DNA from 3 places in the Citrobacter rodentium NBRC 105723 genome. Region 3 is predicted to be linked to each of the others. Evidence: predicted binding sites of a transcription regulator. Region 3 holds the regulator's gene; each other region holds the start of a gene.
What was found. The regulator PurR, encoded in region 3, represses purine synthesis genes. The targets are predictions, from matches to a motif close to CANGCAAACGTTTGCNTG.
Positions count from the first base shown of each region.

Region 1: purT (formate-dependent phosphoribosylglycinamide formyltransferase) is a predicted target of PurR. The motif match lies at 3,985-4,002, and genes of this name have one in related genera.
Region 2: purH (bifunctional phosphoribosylaminoimidazolecarboxamide formyltransferase/IMP cyclohydrolase) is a predicted target of PurR. The motif match lies at 2,097-2,114, and genes of this name have one in related genera.

Region 1 covers NZ_CP082833.1:3,588,498-3,594,023, reverse strand. Annotated here, with positions in the region: gene exoX (exodeoxyribonuclease X) at 1-306, shown strand, start outside; gene ptrB (oligopeptidase B) at 288-2,363, opposite strand; gene K7R23_RS17030 (tellurite resistance TerB family protein) at 2,448-3,107, opposite strand; gene yebF (protein YebF) at 3,203-3,556, opposite strand; gene yebG (DNA damage-inducible protein YebG) at 3,624-3,905, opposite strand; gene purT (formate-dependent phosphoribosylglycinamide formyltransferase) at 4,037-5,215, shown strand; gene kdgA (bifunctional 4-hydroxy-2-oxoglutarate aldolase/2-dehydro-3-deoxy-phosphogluconate aldolase) at 5,272-5,526, opposite strand, start outside.
Region 2 covers NZ_CP082833.1:1,660,712-1,666,237, forward strand. Annotated here, with positions in the region: gene purD (phosphoribosylamine--glycine ligase) at 1-390, opposite strand, end outside; gene purH (bifunctional phosphoribosylaminoimidazolecarboxamide formyltransferase/IMP cyclohydrolase) at 402-1,991, opposite strand; rRNA gene K7R23_RS07815 (16S ribosomal RNA) at 2,616-4,157, shown strand; tRNA gene K7R23_RS07820 (tRNA-Glu) at 4,329-4,404, shown strand; rRNA gene K7R23_RS07825 (23S ribosomal RNA) at 4,587-5,526, shown strand, end outside.
Region 3 covers NZ_CP082833.1:4,080,832-4,086,357, reverse strand. Annotated here, with positions in the region: gene punC (purine nucleoside transporter PunC) at 1-601, opposite strand, end outside; gene punR (DNA-binding transcriptional activator PunR) at 714-1,646, shown strand; gene purR (HTH-type transcriptional repressor PurR) at 1,643-2,668, opposite strand; gene cydH (cytochrome bd-I oxidase subunit CydH) at 2,962-3,051, shown strand; gene K7R23_RS19395 (MFS transporter) at 3,217-4,383, shown strand; gene sodB (superoxide dismutase [Fe]) at 4,456-5,037, opposite strand; gene K7R23_RS19385 (C40 family peptidase) at 5,163-5,526, opposite strand, start outside.

The DNA of each region.
Region 1 (5,526 bases), 490 kb from region 3:
TCCCGTAAGCTGAATGTGCAAACGCCTGCCGGACTGCATCATCACCGCGCGTTATACGACTGCTATATTACGGCGGCGCTGCTCATTGATATTATGAACACGTCGGGCTGGACGCCGGAGCAAATGGTGGAGATCACCGGACGCCCGGCGCTGCTTACCACATTCAGCTTCGGCACATACCGTGGCAAAGCGGTTTCAGAAGTCGCAAAGCGCGATCCCGGCTATCTGCGCTGGTTATTTAATAACCTTGACAGCATGAGCCCGGAGCTGCGGTTAACGCTGAAGCACTACCTGGAAAATGCCTGAGGTTCCCCCTGCCCCGGCAGCGTCCCCTGCGCCAGGCCAATCAGGAAAGCGAACTCCAGCGCCACCCCTTCGTAAGATTTAAAGCGGCCTGATTTACCGCCGTGACCGGAATCCATGTCGGTACATAGCAGCAGCAGATGGTCATCGGTTTTCAGTTCGCGCAGTTTCGCCACCCATTTCGCCGGTTCCCAGTATTGCACTTGCGAATCGTGCAGCCCGGTGGTGACCAGCATATGAGGATAAGCCTGCGCGGTGACGTTATCGTAAGGGCTGTAGCTCTTCATGTAGGCGTAATATTGCGGATCTTCCGGATTCCCCCACTCCTCAAACTCTCCTGTGGTCAGAGGGATGGATTCATCAAGCATGGTGGTCACTACATCGACAAACGGAACCTGCGCAATCACGCCGTGAAAAAGATCCGGGCGTTCATTGATGGCCACGCCCATCAGCATCCCGCCGGCGCTGCCACCCATCGCGTAACAGAGTGACGGTGCGCCGTAGCCCTGGGCGATCAGCGCATCGCAGGCATCGAGATAATCATTAAAGGTATTGCGCTTTTTCAAAAATTTGCCGTCTTCATACCACTGCTGGCCCAGTTCGCCGCCGCCGCGCACGTGGACGATGGCGTAGACGAAGCCGCGATCCAGCAGGCTTAACCGGCTGCTGCTGAAATCAGCGTCGATACAGGAACCGTAGGAGCCATAGCCGTACACCAGCAGCGGATTCTGCCCTTTACGAAAATACTTGCGGTGATAGACCAGCGATACCGGCACCTCGACGCCGTCGCGGGCGGTGATCCACACGTGCTCGCTGCGGTAGTCCGCGGCGTCAAAGCCGGGCACCTCCGTCTGCTTGATAACCCGGCGCTCACCGGTGTCCATATCCAGCTCGAACAGCGTGTCAGGCGTGGTCATTGACGAATAGCCATAGCGCAGGCGCGACGTTTCCGGTTCCGGATTATAAGCAAGCCAGGTGACATAAGCCGGATCGTCAAAAGCGATGCCGATCACTTCACGGGTTTTCCGGTTGATTTGCCGCAGGCTGGTCAATCCGCGCTGCCGCTCTTCCACCACCAGCCAGTCGGTAAAAAGCGTAAAGCCTTCCAGCATTATTGTCTCACGCGGCGCGATCAGCGTTTCCCACTGTTTTTCGTCACGTACGCGAGTGCGGTACAGGCCGAAGTTTTTACCGTCGCGATTGGAACGCAGGTAAAACTTATGCTGATAGTGATCCAGGCTGTACTCATGATCCTTGCGCCGCGCTAAAAAAACAAACGGTTCGGCGTAGGCCAGTTCCGCATCCAGCAGTAGCACTTCGCTGGTGGTCGCGCTGCCGAGATGGATCACGATGTAATGTTGAGAGGTGGTTTTATGCAGGCTGACGTAGAAGGTATCGTCTTTCTCTTCATAGACCAGCTCATCATGGGCCGACGGGGTGCCGACGGTGTGACGCCAGACCTGATAAGGCAACAGCGTCGTGGTATGTTTGCGTACGTAGTAAAAGGTCAGTGAATCATTCGCCCAGACGAACTCGGGAGCAACGTTGTCCAGCATCTCCGGATACCAGTTGCCGCTCTCAAGATTGCGAAAACGGATGCCATACTGGCGGCGGGACAGAAAATCTTCCGCAATCGCCATAATGGTGTTATCCGGGGTGATCGCCAGCCCGCCAAGAGTATAAAATTCGCTGTGCGCCGCCCGTTTGTTGCCGTCTAATAACGTTTCCCATTCATCCCACTCTTCGTTCAGCGCCGACTGACGCTGATAAATGGCGTACTCGCAGCCGGGCTCATAAACGTGGCGGTAACGATAGCCGTTCTTCACATATGGCGCGGAGACTTCGCGGGGCGGGATACGATCGATAATCTCCTTCAGCACGCGATCCTGTAACGCCTGCTGGGTGGACATAATCCGGTGCCCGTAACTGTTTTCCTGGTTCAGGTAGTCAAGCACTTCAGGCTGCGAACGGGTATCGTCGCGCAGCCAGTAATAATTATCAATGCGTGTATCGCCATGAACCGTCATGGCGTAGGGAATACGATTGGCTTTCGGCAGCATGTCACTGTTCTTTCGTGATTATACATCTTCTAAGGGTGGCAAAACTCACGAATGATGCAAGCGAAACATGCTGCATCCGGAGTATTAGCCGGGTAACGCCAGCTTCTGCTGTTTCAGATCCTGCTCAATGCCGTCGCGGACATCCTGCGGGATCTTCAGCGCGTCGCCGAGCGCGTTGAGGTAGCTACGCTCCATAAAGTGGTCGATATCAATCGCCGCGCAGCTCAGGAAATAGACTTCCAGCGCTTCCTCTTCATTGCGGATGCCCTGCGCCAGACGCTGGGGATCGAGCGGCTGTTCAATCGCCTTTTCAATAAGCGCCCGCCCTTGCTGTTCCACCCCTGCGTCACGCAGTTGTTGTTCGATAGCCGCACGCTCTTTCGCGTCGATATGACCGTCGCTTTTCGCTGCGAATACCAGCGCGAGAATCAGACGCTCGGTGCGCACATCCAGCGGCGAGCTTTGTTCGCCAAACTGCGGTTCATCCTGATGCGCGGCTCGGATTTTATCTTTGTACTTATTCCATAAAACGGTGCCGGCAACCGCCCCGCCGCCCATCAGCAGCGCGCTGGTGCCATATTTGCTGAGTAATTTCCGAGATGATTTATTGGCGACCAGTAAGCCTGCCAGACCGCCGAGCGCGCCGGGAACCAGCAGTTTACTGAGTCCTTGCTCGCCGGAGGATAAAGAGGACGATCCGCTCTGCCCGAGCAACGATTGTAATTGATTAAGCCAGTTAGCCATTTTTGCCCCTCAAGTACTGACAATGAATTGTCAAAGCGTACCCGAGGGGATGTCAGGAAATGTCTTTCCCGGCAAAAGATGCGCAAATTATAGCGTTACTGCGGCAGGTATTCCGCCGTACCCGCTTTGCAATCTACATTGACTGTATAATGGATATCGGCGCTTTTACCGCGCACGGTGAGCGGCACTCGCCACTTACCGTCCTGGCCGGTAATCTCTTTTGGGTTAACCCACGCCACGGGGTCGGCCTGCCCGACATGTTTCTGATCATCGGGCCAGCGCGCGATGCGGTTTTGCTGGTAGTCTCGTTTCACGCTTGCCGCAATGCCGTCGGCATCCAGCCCTTCGCAGCGGGGGAAGGTTACCGTTTTACTGCCCGTTTCTGCCGCATACGCCGACAGGGTGGCGGAAAGCAGCAGCAGACTCAGCAGGGCTCCTGTTTTGTTCATCTTTTTCTCCTTCGCACAATGACTCAGGAAAAAGCATGGTACAAAACGACAGGAGCGCAAGTCAGGCTCAGGCGGCCCGGCTGTCGTCCTGCTCAGACTCAACCGCCTGCGGCGACGGCAGTTTGCCGGTTTTGAGGATGACGCTCAGAACATCTTTCTGCTCCGCCAGCCACAGAGAGAGCGCCTCGCGCTGCTCGTCTTCCAGCGTTAACGGCGACTGTTCAAGCCAGGTATCAAGCAGATCCGCCGTGTCCAGCATCTTGTCATACGCATCGGCTTCCTTTTTGCTGGTAAATGACATTTTTTCCACACCCTCACGAATGACTACGTATTTAACTTCAACCGCCATTTTGCAGCCTCTCAATATTACTGTAATTATGTACAGTATATTCTATTTCCCTCCTGAAATCAAGCTGGTAATAAAGACAGACGCAAACGTTTTCGTATATACTGCGGGCAAATTTATCGGGGGATATTTTTATGACGTTATTAGGCACTGCGCTGCGTCCGGCGGCCACTCGGGTGATGTTATTGGGTTCCGGAGAACTGGGAAAAGAGTTGGCGATCGAGTGCCAGCGACTTGGCGTTGAAGTCATTGCCGTCGATCGCTATGCCGATGCGCCAGCGATGCATGTGGCGCACCGTTCTCACACGATCAATATGCTGGATGGCGACGCGCTTCGCCGGGTAGTCGAGCTGGAAAAACCGCACTTTATCGTGCCGGAAATTGAAGCCATCGCCACGGAGATGCTGGTAACGCTGGAACAGGAGGGAGTGAACGTGGTTCCCTGTGCTCGTGCGACGCAGCTGACGATGAACCGCGAGGGCATTCGCCGTCTGGCGGCGGAGGAGCTGAAATTACCCACTTCCACCTTCCGTTTTGCCGATAGTGAAAGCAGCTTCCGTCAGGCCGTGGATGAAATTGGCTATCCGTGCATTGTTAAGCCGGTGATGAGTTCTTCAGGCAAAGGGCAAAGCTTTATTCGTTCAGCCGAACAGCTGGCGCAGGCGTGGGACTATGCGCAGCAAGGCGGTCGCGCGGGCGCCGGGCGGGTGATCGTCGAAGGCGTGGTGGACTTTGATTTCGAAATTACGCTGCTCACCGTCAGCGCCGTCGATGGCGTTCATTTCTGCGCGCCGGTAGGCCATCGCCAGCAGGATGGCGACTACCGTGAATCCTGGCAGCCACAGCAGATGAGCGAGCTGGCGCTGGCGCGCGCGCAGGAAATCGCGCGTAAAGTCGTTCTGGCGTTAGGCGGTTATGGCCTGTTTGGCGTAGAGCTGTTCGTTTGCGGCGATGAGGTTATTTTTAGCGAAGTCTCCCCTCGCCCGCACGACACCGGCATGGTGACGCTGATTTCTCAGGATCTGTCGGAGTTCGCCCTTCACGTGCGCGCCTTTCTCGGCCTGCCCGTCGGCGGCATTCGCCAGTATGGCCCGGCCGCATCGGCGGTGATCCTGCCGCAACTGACCAGCCGGAACGTGACGTTCGATAACGTTCAGGCCGCCGTTGGCGCGGGTTTACAGCTACGTTTGTTCGGCAAGCCGGACATTGACGGCAGCCGTCGGTTGGGCGTCACGCTCGCGACCGGAGGAAGCGTTGAAGAGGCGGTAATGAGAGCGAAAGAGGCCGCCAGCCAGGTGAGAGTAAAAGGCTAACGCTGTTGCCCGCTGGCCTGCGAACGGCGTCGTCAGGCCAGCGGGCGCTTAACGGTTTACTGCTTCGCGCCTTCTACCGCTTCGCGCGCCAGTTTGGTGATGCGATCGTAGTCGCCCGCTTCCAGCGCATCCGCCGGAACCAGCCAGGAACCGCCGATGCACAGTACGCTTTTCAGTGCCAGGTAGTCGCGGTAGTTCGCCGGGGAGATACCGCCGGTCGGACAGAAACGCACCTGAGAGAACGGACCCGCAATCGCCTGCAGCGCTTTGGTGCCGCCGTTGGCTTCCGCCGGGAAGAATTTAAACTCTTT
Region 2 (5,526 bases), 2.4 Mb from region 3:
AGGCTCGATTTCGGTGAAGTTCTGGTATTCGGCGGTCGGGATCTGGTGGCGCGCAAGGAAATCCTTGGTGAAGGCTTTGGAGCCTTCCAGCTGCGCTGCGCCCTGGGTTGGGCCGAAGATTTTCAGCCCAGCGGCGCGGAAAGTATCCACCACGCCGGTCACCAGCGGCGCTTCCGGTCCGACGATAGTCAGGTCGATCTTCTCGCGTTGGGCAAAATTCAGCAGCGCCGGAATGTCGGTGGCGCTGATTGCCACGTTTTGCAGGCCAGGTTCCAGCGCCGTGCCGGCGTTGCCTGGCGCGACAAAAACGGTTTCGACTTTCGGCGACCGGGCCGCTTTCCACGCCAGCGCGTGCTCGCGCCCGCCGTTGCCAATCACTAATACTTTCATCTCTCGCTCCATTAATGGCGGAAGTGGCGCATGTCGGTGAAGATCATGGCGATACCGTGCTCGTCGGCGGCGGCAATGACTTCATCGTCGCGGATAGAACCGCCAGGCTGGATCACGCAGCTCACGCCTACGGCGGCAGCGGCATCGATACCGTCGCGGAACGGGAAGAAGGCGTCGGAGGCCATCGCGGAGCCTTTGACTTCCAGACCTTCATCACCGGCCTTAATCCCGGCGATTTTCGCCGAATAGACGCGGCTCATCTGGCCTGCGCCAATGCCGATAGTCATATTCTCTTTCGCATAAACAATGGCGTTGGACTTCACGAATTTCGCCACCTTCCAGCAGAACAGCGCGTCACGCAGCTCCTGTTCCGTCGGCTGGCGCTTGCTGACGACGCGCAGCTCACCGTCAGTCACCATGCCCAGATCGCGATCCTGAACCAGCAGGCCGCCGTTCACGCGTTTGAAATCCAGACCCGGCACGCGCTCAGCCCACTGGCCGCAGACCAGTACGCGAACGTTCTGCTTGGCGGCAGTGATTTTCAAGGCTTCTTCCGTGGCGGACGGGGCGATGATTACCTCCACAAACTGGCGGGAGATAATCGCCTGCGCCGTTTCGGCATCCAGCTCGCGGTTGAAGGCGATAATGCCGCCGAAGGCGGAGGTCGGGTCGGTTTTATACGCACGGTCGTAGGCGTCGAGAATCGTGGCGCTGATCGCCACGCCGCATGGGTTGGCGTGCTTCACGATAACGCAGGCCGGTTCGCTGAACTCTTTTACGCACTCCAGCGCGGCATCGGTATCGGCAATATTGTTATAAGAAAGCGCTTTGCCCTGCACTTGCTGTGCGGTGGCGACGGACGCTTCTTTTACCTCTTCTTCTATATAGAAGGCGGCCTGCTGGTGGCTGTTCTCGCCGTAGCGCATATCCTGTTTCTTAATGAAGTTCAGGTTCAGCGTGCGCGGGAAGCGGCCGGAGGCTTCTTTGCTTTCGCCGTGGTAGGCCGGAACCATGCTGCCGAAATAGTTGGCGATCATGCTGTCATAGGCGGCGGTGTGCTCGAAGGCTTTGATGGCGAGATCGAAACGGGTGGCGAGGGTCAGGGAGCCTTCGTTAGCGTCCATCTCTTTAATGATGGCCTCGTAGTCGCCGCTCTTAACGACGATGGCGACATCTTTATGGTTCTTGGCTGCGGAACGCACCATCGTCGGGCCGCCGATATCAATGTTTTCTACCGCATCTTCCAGCGAGCAGCCTTCACGGGCAACGGTCTGCGCGAACGGATACAGATTCACGACAACCATATCGATAGGCGCGATGCCGTGCTGTTCCATAATGCCATCATCCTGCCCGCGGCGACCGAGGATCCCGCCGTGAACTTTCGGATGCAGGGTCTTCACGCGTCCATCCATCATTTCCGGGAAACCGGTGTAATCGGAAACTTCAGTCACCGGCAGGCCTTTATCTGCTAACAGACGGGCAGTGCCCCCTGTCGACAGCAGCTCCACACCACGTACGGAAAGTGCCTGGGCGAATTCGACGATACCGGCCTTGTCAGAAACACTGAGCAGAGCGCGGCGGACTGGACGACGTTGTTGCATGGTAAATCCCCTGGATTTGACTATTACAGAGAGCGTTAGCTGAATCTTTCGCGAAAAACTTAGCTAACGCCCCTTACGGGGCATCTTCATTTTGCCGGGCATTGTAACGAAAACGTTTGCGCAACGCTCGCGAATTTTTCGCTCGCCTGTTTAAGGGGCGTTTTTCTCTTTTCACGATCCGCTACGGGCCAGAAAGATCCGGCTGTTGATCCCTGTTTCTGTGGATAAGCTTGTGAGTAAACAGGTATAAGGCGGGGTTTTGCTGGGGAATGCAGCAGTCAGTCATTTTTCTGCAATTTTTCTATTGCGGATGCTCGGGAACTCCCTATAATGCGCCTCCATCGACACGGCGGATGTGAATCACTTCACAGAAAAACGCCGGTGGCGGTGAAGAGAAAAATCCTGAAATCAGGGTTGACTCTGAAAGAGGAAAGCGTAATATACGCCACCTCGCAACGGCGAGCTGAAAGCCGCGTTGCAACTGCTCTTTAACAATTTATCAGACAATCTGTGTGGGCACTCAAAGTGACATGGATTCTTGACGTCCCCGGACGAAAAATGAATACCAAGTCTCTGAGTGAACACGTAATTCATTACGAAGTTTAATTCACGAGCATCAAACTTAAATTGAAGAGTTTGATCATGGCTCAGATTGAACGCTGGCGGCAGGCCTAACACATGCAAGTCGAACGGTAACAGGAAGCAGCTTGCTGCTTTGCTGACGAGTGGCGGACGGGTGAGTAATGTCTGGGAAACTGCCCGGTGGAGGGGGATAACTACTGGAAACGGTAGCTAATACCGCATAACGTCGCAAGACCAAAGAGGGGGACCTTCGGGCCTCTTGCCACCGGATGTGCCCAGATGGGATTAGCTTGTTGGTGAGGTAACGGCTCACCAAGGCGACGATCCCTAGCTGGTCTGAGAGGATGACCAGCCACACTGGAACTGAGACACGGTCCAGACTCCTACGGGAGGCAGCAGTGGGGAATATTGCACAATGGGCGCAAGCCTGATGCAGCCATGCCGCGTGTATGAAGAAGGCCTTCGGGTTGTAAAGTACTTTCAGCGGGGAGGAAGGGATTGTGGTTAATAACCGCAGTCATTGACGTTACCCGCAGAAGAAGCACCGGCTAACTCCGTGCCAGCAGCCGCGGTAATACGGAGGGTGCAAGCGTTAATCGGAATTACTGGGCGTAAAGCGCACGCAGGCGGTCTGTCAAGTCGGATGTGAAATCCCCGGGCTCAACCTGGGAACTGCATTCGAAACTGGCAGGCTTGAGTCTCGTAGAGGGGGGTGGAATTCCAGGTGTAGCGGTGAAATGCGTAGAGATCTGGAGGAATACCGGTGGCGAAGGCGGCCCCCTGGACGAAGACTGACGCTCAGGTGCGAAAGCGTGGGGAGCAAACAGGATTAGATACCCTGGTAGTCCACGCCGTAAACGATGTCTACTTGGAGGTTGTGCCCCTGAGGCGTGGCTTCCGGAGCTAACGCGTTAAGTAGACCGCCTGGGGAGTACGGCCGCAAGGTTAAAACTCAAATGAATTGACGGGGGCCCGCACAAGCGGTGGAGCATGTGGTTTAATTCGATGCAACGCGAAGAACCTTACCTGGTCTTGACATCCACGGAAGACTGCAGAGATGCGGTTGTGCCTTCGGGAACCGTGAGACAGGTGCTGCATGGCTGTCGTCAGCTCGTGTTGTGAAATGTTGGGTTAAGTCCCGCAACGAGCGCAACCCTTATCCTTTGTTGCCAGCGGTCCGGCCGGGAACTCAAAGGAGACTGCCAGTGATAAACTGGAGGAAGGTGGGGATGACGTCAAGTCATCATGGCCCTTACGACCAGGGCTACACACGTGCTACAATGGCATATACAAAGAGAAGCGACCTCGCGAGAGCAAGCGGACCTCATAAAGTATGTCGTAGTCCGGATTGGAGTCTGCAACTCGACTCCATGAAGTCGGAATCGCTAGTAATCGTGGATCAGAATGCCACGGTGAATACGTTCCCGGGCCTTGTACACACCGCCCGTCACACCATGGGAGTGGGTTGCAAAAGAAGTAGGTAGCTTAACCTCCGGGAGGGCGCTTACCACTTTGTGATTCATGACTGGGGTGAAGTCGTAACAAGGTAACCGTAGGGGAACCTGCGGTTGGATCACCTCCTTACCTTAAAGAACCTGCCTTTGTAGTGTCCACACAGATTGTCTGATGAAAGTAAAGAAGCAAGGCGTTTACGCGTTGGGAGTGAGGCTGAATGAAATAAGGCCGCTCGCTTTCTATTAATGAAAGCTCACCCTACACGAAAATATCACGCAGCGCGTGATAAGCAATTTTCGTGTCCCCTTCGTCTAGAGGCCTAGGACACCGCCCTTTCACGGCGGTAACAGGGGTTCGAATCCCCTAGGGGACGCCACTTGCAGGCCAATGTGTGAAAGGCGTTGCCATCCGTATCTCAAAACTCATCTTCGGGTGATGTTTGAGATATTTGCTCTTTAAAAATCTGGATCAAGCTGAAAATTGAAACACAGAACAACGCAAGTTGTTCGTGAGTCTCTCAATTTCGCAATCCTGAAGTGAAACATCTTCGGGTTGTGAGGTTAAGCGAACAAGCGTACACGGTGGATGCCCTGGCAGTCAGAGGCGATGAAGGACGTGCTAATCTGCGAAAAGCGCCGGCGAGGTGATATGAACCTTTGACCCGGCGATGTCCGAATGGGGAAACCCGGTGCACCACGGTGCATCATCGTTAACTGAATACATAGGTTAACGAGGCGAACCGGGGGAACTGAAACATCTAAGTACCCCGAGGAAAAGAAATCAACCGAGATTCCCCCAGTAGCGGCGAGCGAACGGGGAGGAGCCCAGAGCCTGAATCAGCTTGTGTGTTAGTGGAAGCGTCTGGAAAGTCGCACGGTACAGGGTGAAAGTCCCGTACACGAAAACGCACAGGCTGTGAGCTCGATGAGTAGGGCGGGACACGTGGTATCCTGTCTGAATATGGGGGGACCATCCTCCAAGGCTAAATACTCCTGACTGACCGATAGTGAACCAGTACCGTGAGGGAAAGGCGAAAAGAACCCCGGCGAGGGGAGTGAAAAAGAACCTGAAACCGTGTACGTACAAGCAGTGGGAGCCTCTTTATGGGGTGACTGCGTACCTTTTGTATAATGGGTCAGCGACTTATATTCTGTAGCAAGGTTAACCGAATAGGGGAGCCGGAGGGAAACCGAGTCTTAATTGGGCGTTAAGTTGCAGGGTATAGACCCGAAACCCGGTGATCTAGCCATGGGCAGGTTGAAGGTTGGGTAACACTAACTGGAGGACCGAACCGACTAATGTTGAAAAATTAGCGGATGACCTGTGGCTGGGGGTGAAAGGCCAATCAAACCGGGAGATAGCTGGTTCTCCCCGAAAGCTATTTAGGTAGCGCCTCGTGAATTCATCTCCGGGGGTAGAGCACTGTTTCGGCTAGGGGGCCATCCCGGCTTACCAACCCGATGCAAACTGCGAATACCGGAGAATGTTATCACGGGAG
Region 3 (5,526 bases):
GCAGTAACGTGGCGAAAGTCAGTTTATGTTCGCTGTCACTGCGCGCTTTTTGCGCTGGCCTGAGACGCAGAGCAGGCAGCATTAGCACCAGCGTGATAGCAAACAGAGTGGCGAAAATCGCCTGCCAGCTAAAGTGGGTGAGGATCCAGCTGCCCAGCAGCGGCGCCAGCGCAGGGGAGAGCCCCACCAGCGGCATGATGGTGGCGAAAATGCGGTTAATTTTTTGCGACGGATAATAATCCGTCACCAGCGCCTGCCAGATAACGGATGCGGCGCAAACCCCCACCGCCTGAATAAAGCGCAGCGCCAGTAAGGCGGCGGCGCTCTCCACCCACAGCATCCCCAGACTGCCAAGAGCGAAAATAGCTAATCCCAACAGCAGTACCGGTTTACGTCCATAGCGATCGGAAAGCGGTCCCCACAGCAGCTGCGCCACGGCAAAGCCGGCCAAAAACAGACTGAGGCTGGCGCTGACCGCGGAAGCGGACGTTTGCAGGTCACTCTGAATGGCGGCGAAGGCAGGGAGATACATATCCGTTGCCAGAAATCCCAGCACGCTAAGGCCCGCCAGCCAGACTAAAAACCCTTTTCCTGGTTGCATAGTTGTTCTCTTATTTTTAATGAAAAACTCTGGCGCAGAGTGTAGGGAGTGTCTTTTACCTTGTGAAACGGTAATATTTGCTTATTGCGTTCAAAAATTTTGCAGGCAGATTATGTGGTCAGAATACGCGCTGGAAGTGGTGGATGCGGTGGCGCGCAACGGGAGTTTCAGTTCGGCAGCGCAAGAGTTGCACCGGGTGCCTTCGGCGGTAAGCTATACGGTACGTCAACTGGAAGAGTGGCTGGCGGTGCCGCTGTTTGAGCGGCGGCACCGGGATGTGGCGCTGACGCCTGCCGGCGTATGGTTTTTAAAAGAAGGGCGTTCTGTTATCAAAAAAATGCAGGACACCCGTCGGCAGTGTCAGCAAATTGCTAACGGCTGGCGCGGGCAGTTGCCGATCGCGGTGGACAATATTGTTCGGCCTGAGCGCACCGGGCAGATGATCGTCGATTTCTATCGCCACTTCGACGATGTGGAGCTGCTGGTGTTTCAGGAGGTCTTTAACGGCGTCTGGGATGCGCTCTCTGACGGCAGGGTGGAACTCGCCATCGGCGCGACCCGCGCCATTCCGGTAGGGGGACGCTACGCCTTTCGGGATATGGGGATGCTGAGCTGGAGCTGCGTGGTCGCCAGCCATCACCCCCTGGCGGCGATGGCTGGACCGATAAGCGATGACACGCTGCGAAACTGGCCCTCGCTGGTGCTGGAAGATACCTCGCGCAATTTGCCTAAACGGGTAACGTGGCTGCTGGACAATCAGAGGCGGGTGGTGGTGCCGGACTGGGATTCGTCCGCCACCTGCATCAGTGCCGGACTCTGTATCGGCATGGTGCCGACCCACTTTGCCAAACCGCATCTTAACGCGGGACGATGGGTGGCGCTTGAGCTGGAAAATCCCTTCCCGGACGCCGCCTGCTGTCTGACCTGGCAGCAAAATGATATGTCGCCCGCGCTGGCGTGGCTGCTGGAATATCTGGGAGACAGCGAAACGCTGAACCGGGAGTGGCTGCGGGAGCCTGATGAGACGCCCGCAGAGAAGGCTTAGCGGCGATAGTCGCGGAACGGGCCGTCGGCCACCGAACGACGCTCAATCAGGCGCGGATGCACCTCTATTGACTGCGACTCCTCACGCTTGTTGACGATGCGGTCCAGCAGCATATTAAAGGCCGTTTCACCCAGCGAATCTTTTGGCTGGTGGATAGTGGTCAATGCCGGGGTAAAGAAGCGGGCGTTGCGCACGTTGTCATAGCCAATCAGCGACACATCCTGCGGAACGCGCAGGCCCATTTCGTCAGCGGCGCAGAGCGCACCCATTGCCATGATGTCGCCGCCGCAAAATACTGCCGTCGGGCGATGCGACTGCGACAGGATCTGCTGCATGGCGCGATAGCCGGACTCGGGTTCAAAATCGCCCTGCACAATCCAGTTTTCCGGCACTTTAATCAGCGCCTCTTCCATCGCTTTCATAAAGCCGGCCAGGCGGCCCGCGCCGGTGTTGCGCTCCAGCGGACCCGGAATTACGCCGATTTCACGATGTCCGCGCTCCACCAGGTAGCGACCCGCCATATAACCGCCCTCAAAGGCGTTATCGATCACCGAGTCGGTAAAGTCGGCTTTCGCTTCGCCCCAGTCCATCACCACCATAGGGATATGGCGATACTCCTCCAGCATTGCGAGCAGGGGATCGGGATACTCAGAGCACATCACCAGCAGACCGTCGACGCGCTTCTGCGCCATCATCGACAGATAGGCGCGCTGTTTTTCCAGGTTGTTCCAGGCGTTGCCGAGGATCAGGGTGTAGCCTTTCTGGAAGCAGTTTTTTTCCACCGCTTCAATAATTTCGGCAAAATACGCGGCTTCGCTGCTGGTCGCCAGCAGGCCAATGGATTTGGTGTGATTCACCTTCAGGCTGCGGGCAACGGCGCTGGGGGAATAGTGCAATTCTTTGATTGCCGCCCACACCGCGTTACGCGTTTCCTCTGCAACGAAACGCGTTTTATTGATTACGTGTGATACGGTTGTAGTGGAAACGTTTGCTCGCTTCGCTACATCTTTAATGGTTGCCATTACATCTCACTCCAGACCCTGCCTGAACATTAAATACGCTAAGTAATCGTTTGCCTTTACACACCCCGATCGCAACATCAGGGTTGCGGCACGCCGGGAAAACGACACGGAACGTCAGGAAGGGGTCAATGGCCGGTACGCTAAACAAGTAAGCGTCGAATTTTGGCTGATCTTAACGAAAAGGGGAAGTGTTAAAAACAGATATCACTCTAAAACATGGGAGATTTTTACCGTCAAGTGTGCAAAAATGCGCTATATCACTTTTTGTGTGGGTATAAAAAGGAGAAAACTTGATGAGCACCGATCTGAAATTTTCATTAATCACCACGTTTATTGTTCTGGCCCTGATTGTTGCGGGTGGTTTAACCGCAGCGCTGCACTGATTCATCGCTGAGGGGGCGGTTGCTCCCTCACGCTCGCCGCTATTGTTATCGGTTTTGCAAAAGTCTTTTGTAAAATTGTAAACTTCTCTTTTTTTGTGATTAGCATCATACTTTTGACTTTCCTTAGCATCGCGAATAAACGCGGACAGGCGGAGTCATTACCGTATGAAAATAAATTATCCCTTACTGGCGCTGGCCATTGGCGCATTCGGTATCGGTACGACTGAATTCTCTCCAATGGGCTTATTGCCGGTTATTGCCCGCGGCGTCGATGTGTCGATACCCGCAGCAGGGATGCTGATCAGCGCTTACGCCGTTGGGGTGATGGTCGGCGCGCCGCTCATGACGCTGCTGCTTTCGCACCGTGGCCGCCGTAATGCCTTGATCTTTCTGATGGCTATCTTCACGCTGGGGAACGTGCTTTCCGCTATCGCGCCTGATTACGCCACGCTGATGCTGTCCCGCATCCTCACCAGCCTCAACCACGGCGCATTTTTCGGCCTCGGTTCCGTTGTCGCCGCAAGCGTGGTGCCAAAGCACAAGCAGGCGAGCGCGGTCGCCACTATGTTTATGGGGCTGACCATCGCCAACATTGGCGGCGTGCCGGCGGCAACCTGGCTTGGGGAAACCATTGGCTGGCGCATGTCGTTTATTGCGACCGCCGGACTGGGGGTGATCGCCATAGTGAGCCTGTTTTTCTCCTTGCCGAAAGGCGGCGCCGGTACGCGTCCGGAGGTGAAAAAAGAGCTGGCTGTGCTGATGCGCCCGCAGGTGCTGTCGGCATTACTGACCACGGTGCTGGGCGCCGGCGCTATGTTCACGCTTTATACTTATATCGCGCCGGTATTGCACAGCATCACCCATGCCACGCCAGCGTTTGTCACCGGGATGCTGGTGCTGATTGGCGTTGGCTTCTCTATCGGCAACTATCTTGGCGGTAAACTGGCCGATCGCTCGGTTAACGGCACGCTGAAAGGCTTTCTGCTGTTGCTGATGGTGATTATGCTGGCGATCCCGTTCCTTGCGCGCAATGAACTGGGGGCGGCCATTAGTATGGTGGTCTGGGGGGCGGCAACCTTTGCGGTCGTGCCGCCGCTGCAAATGCGCGTGATGCGTGTGGCGCACGAAGCGCCGGGCCTGTCGTCCTCGGTCAACATTGGCGCCTTTAATCTCGGTAACGCGCTGGGCGCCGCCGCGGGCGGGGCGGTGATTTCCGGGGGGCTGGGCTACAGTTTCGTGCCGGTAATGGGGGCGATTGTCGCCGGGCTGGCGTTACTGCTGGTGTTTGTCTCGGCGAGAAAACAGCCTCAGCCAGAGTGCGTCGCCAGCTAAAATAAAAAGCCGGATGGCGGCAATTGCCCCGTCCGGCCTGTATTCACGCCCGATGCGCGGGCGTTGAGGCAGTTACGCGGCGAAGTTCTTCGCTACAAACGCCCAGTTAACCAGCGCCCAGAAATTTTCCAGATAACCCGGACGCGCATTGCGATAGTCAATGTAATAGGCGTGTTCCCATACGTCGACCGTCAGCAGCGGCGTGGCGTCGGTGGTCAGCGGCGTACCGGCGTTTGAGGTGGAGACGATCGCCAGCTTGCCGTCTTTTCCTTTGACCAGCCAGGTCCAGCCAGAACCGAAATTCTTGATTGCGGCATCGGTAAACTGTGCTTTGAAGTCGGCGAAGCTGCCGAAAGAGGCGACTATCGCATCAGCCAGCTCACCCGTCGGTTCTCCCCCGGCGTTCGGCGCCAGGCAGTTCCAGTAGAACGTGTGGTTCCAGACCTGCGCGGCGTTATTAAACACGCCGCCGTCGGCGCTACGCACGATCTCTTCCAGCGACTTGCCTTCAAACGCAGTGCCTTTGATCAGGTTGTTCAGGTTAGTGACATAGGTCTGATGGTGTTTGCCATAGTGATATTCCAGCGTTTCAGCGGAAATATGCGGTGCAAGCGCATCTTTGGCATACGGTAATGCAGGTAATTCAAACGACATTGCTTCTCTCCTTATTATTTATAGTGCAGCGCACAATAACCTTATTGTACGTAAGGATAGGGTAGCAAATTGAAAGGTGTGACAAAAGAAGAACTTACCCTGTTGTAACACAACAGGGCAAAATTTTAACGGATGGTTTTCGGCGTCATTACCCGCCGGGCGCCGACGTAGTGGCGCTGCCAGTAATCTTCGCTCAGCGAGGTGATCTGAATTTCACGGCCGGTGCGCGGTGACTGAATAAATTTGCCGTTACCGACGTAAACGCCAACGTGATCGGCAGTACCTCGTCCCTGAGTGCGGAAAAAGACCAGATCGCCGTTTTTCAGCTCGTCGCGTTTGATCGGCGCCGCATCGCGCAGGTGATACATTTCATTTGCCGTGCGTGGAATCGGGAACTTAACAAGATCCTTGTAGGCGTAATAGACCAGACCGCTGCAATCGAACCCGGTACGCGGTGACGCGCCGCCCCAGCGATAAGGCTTGCCTATC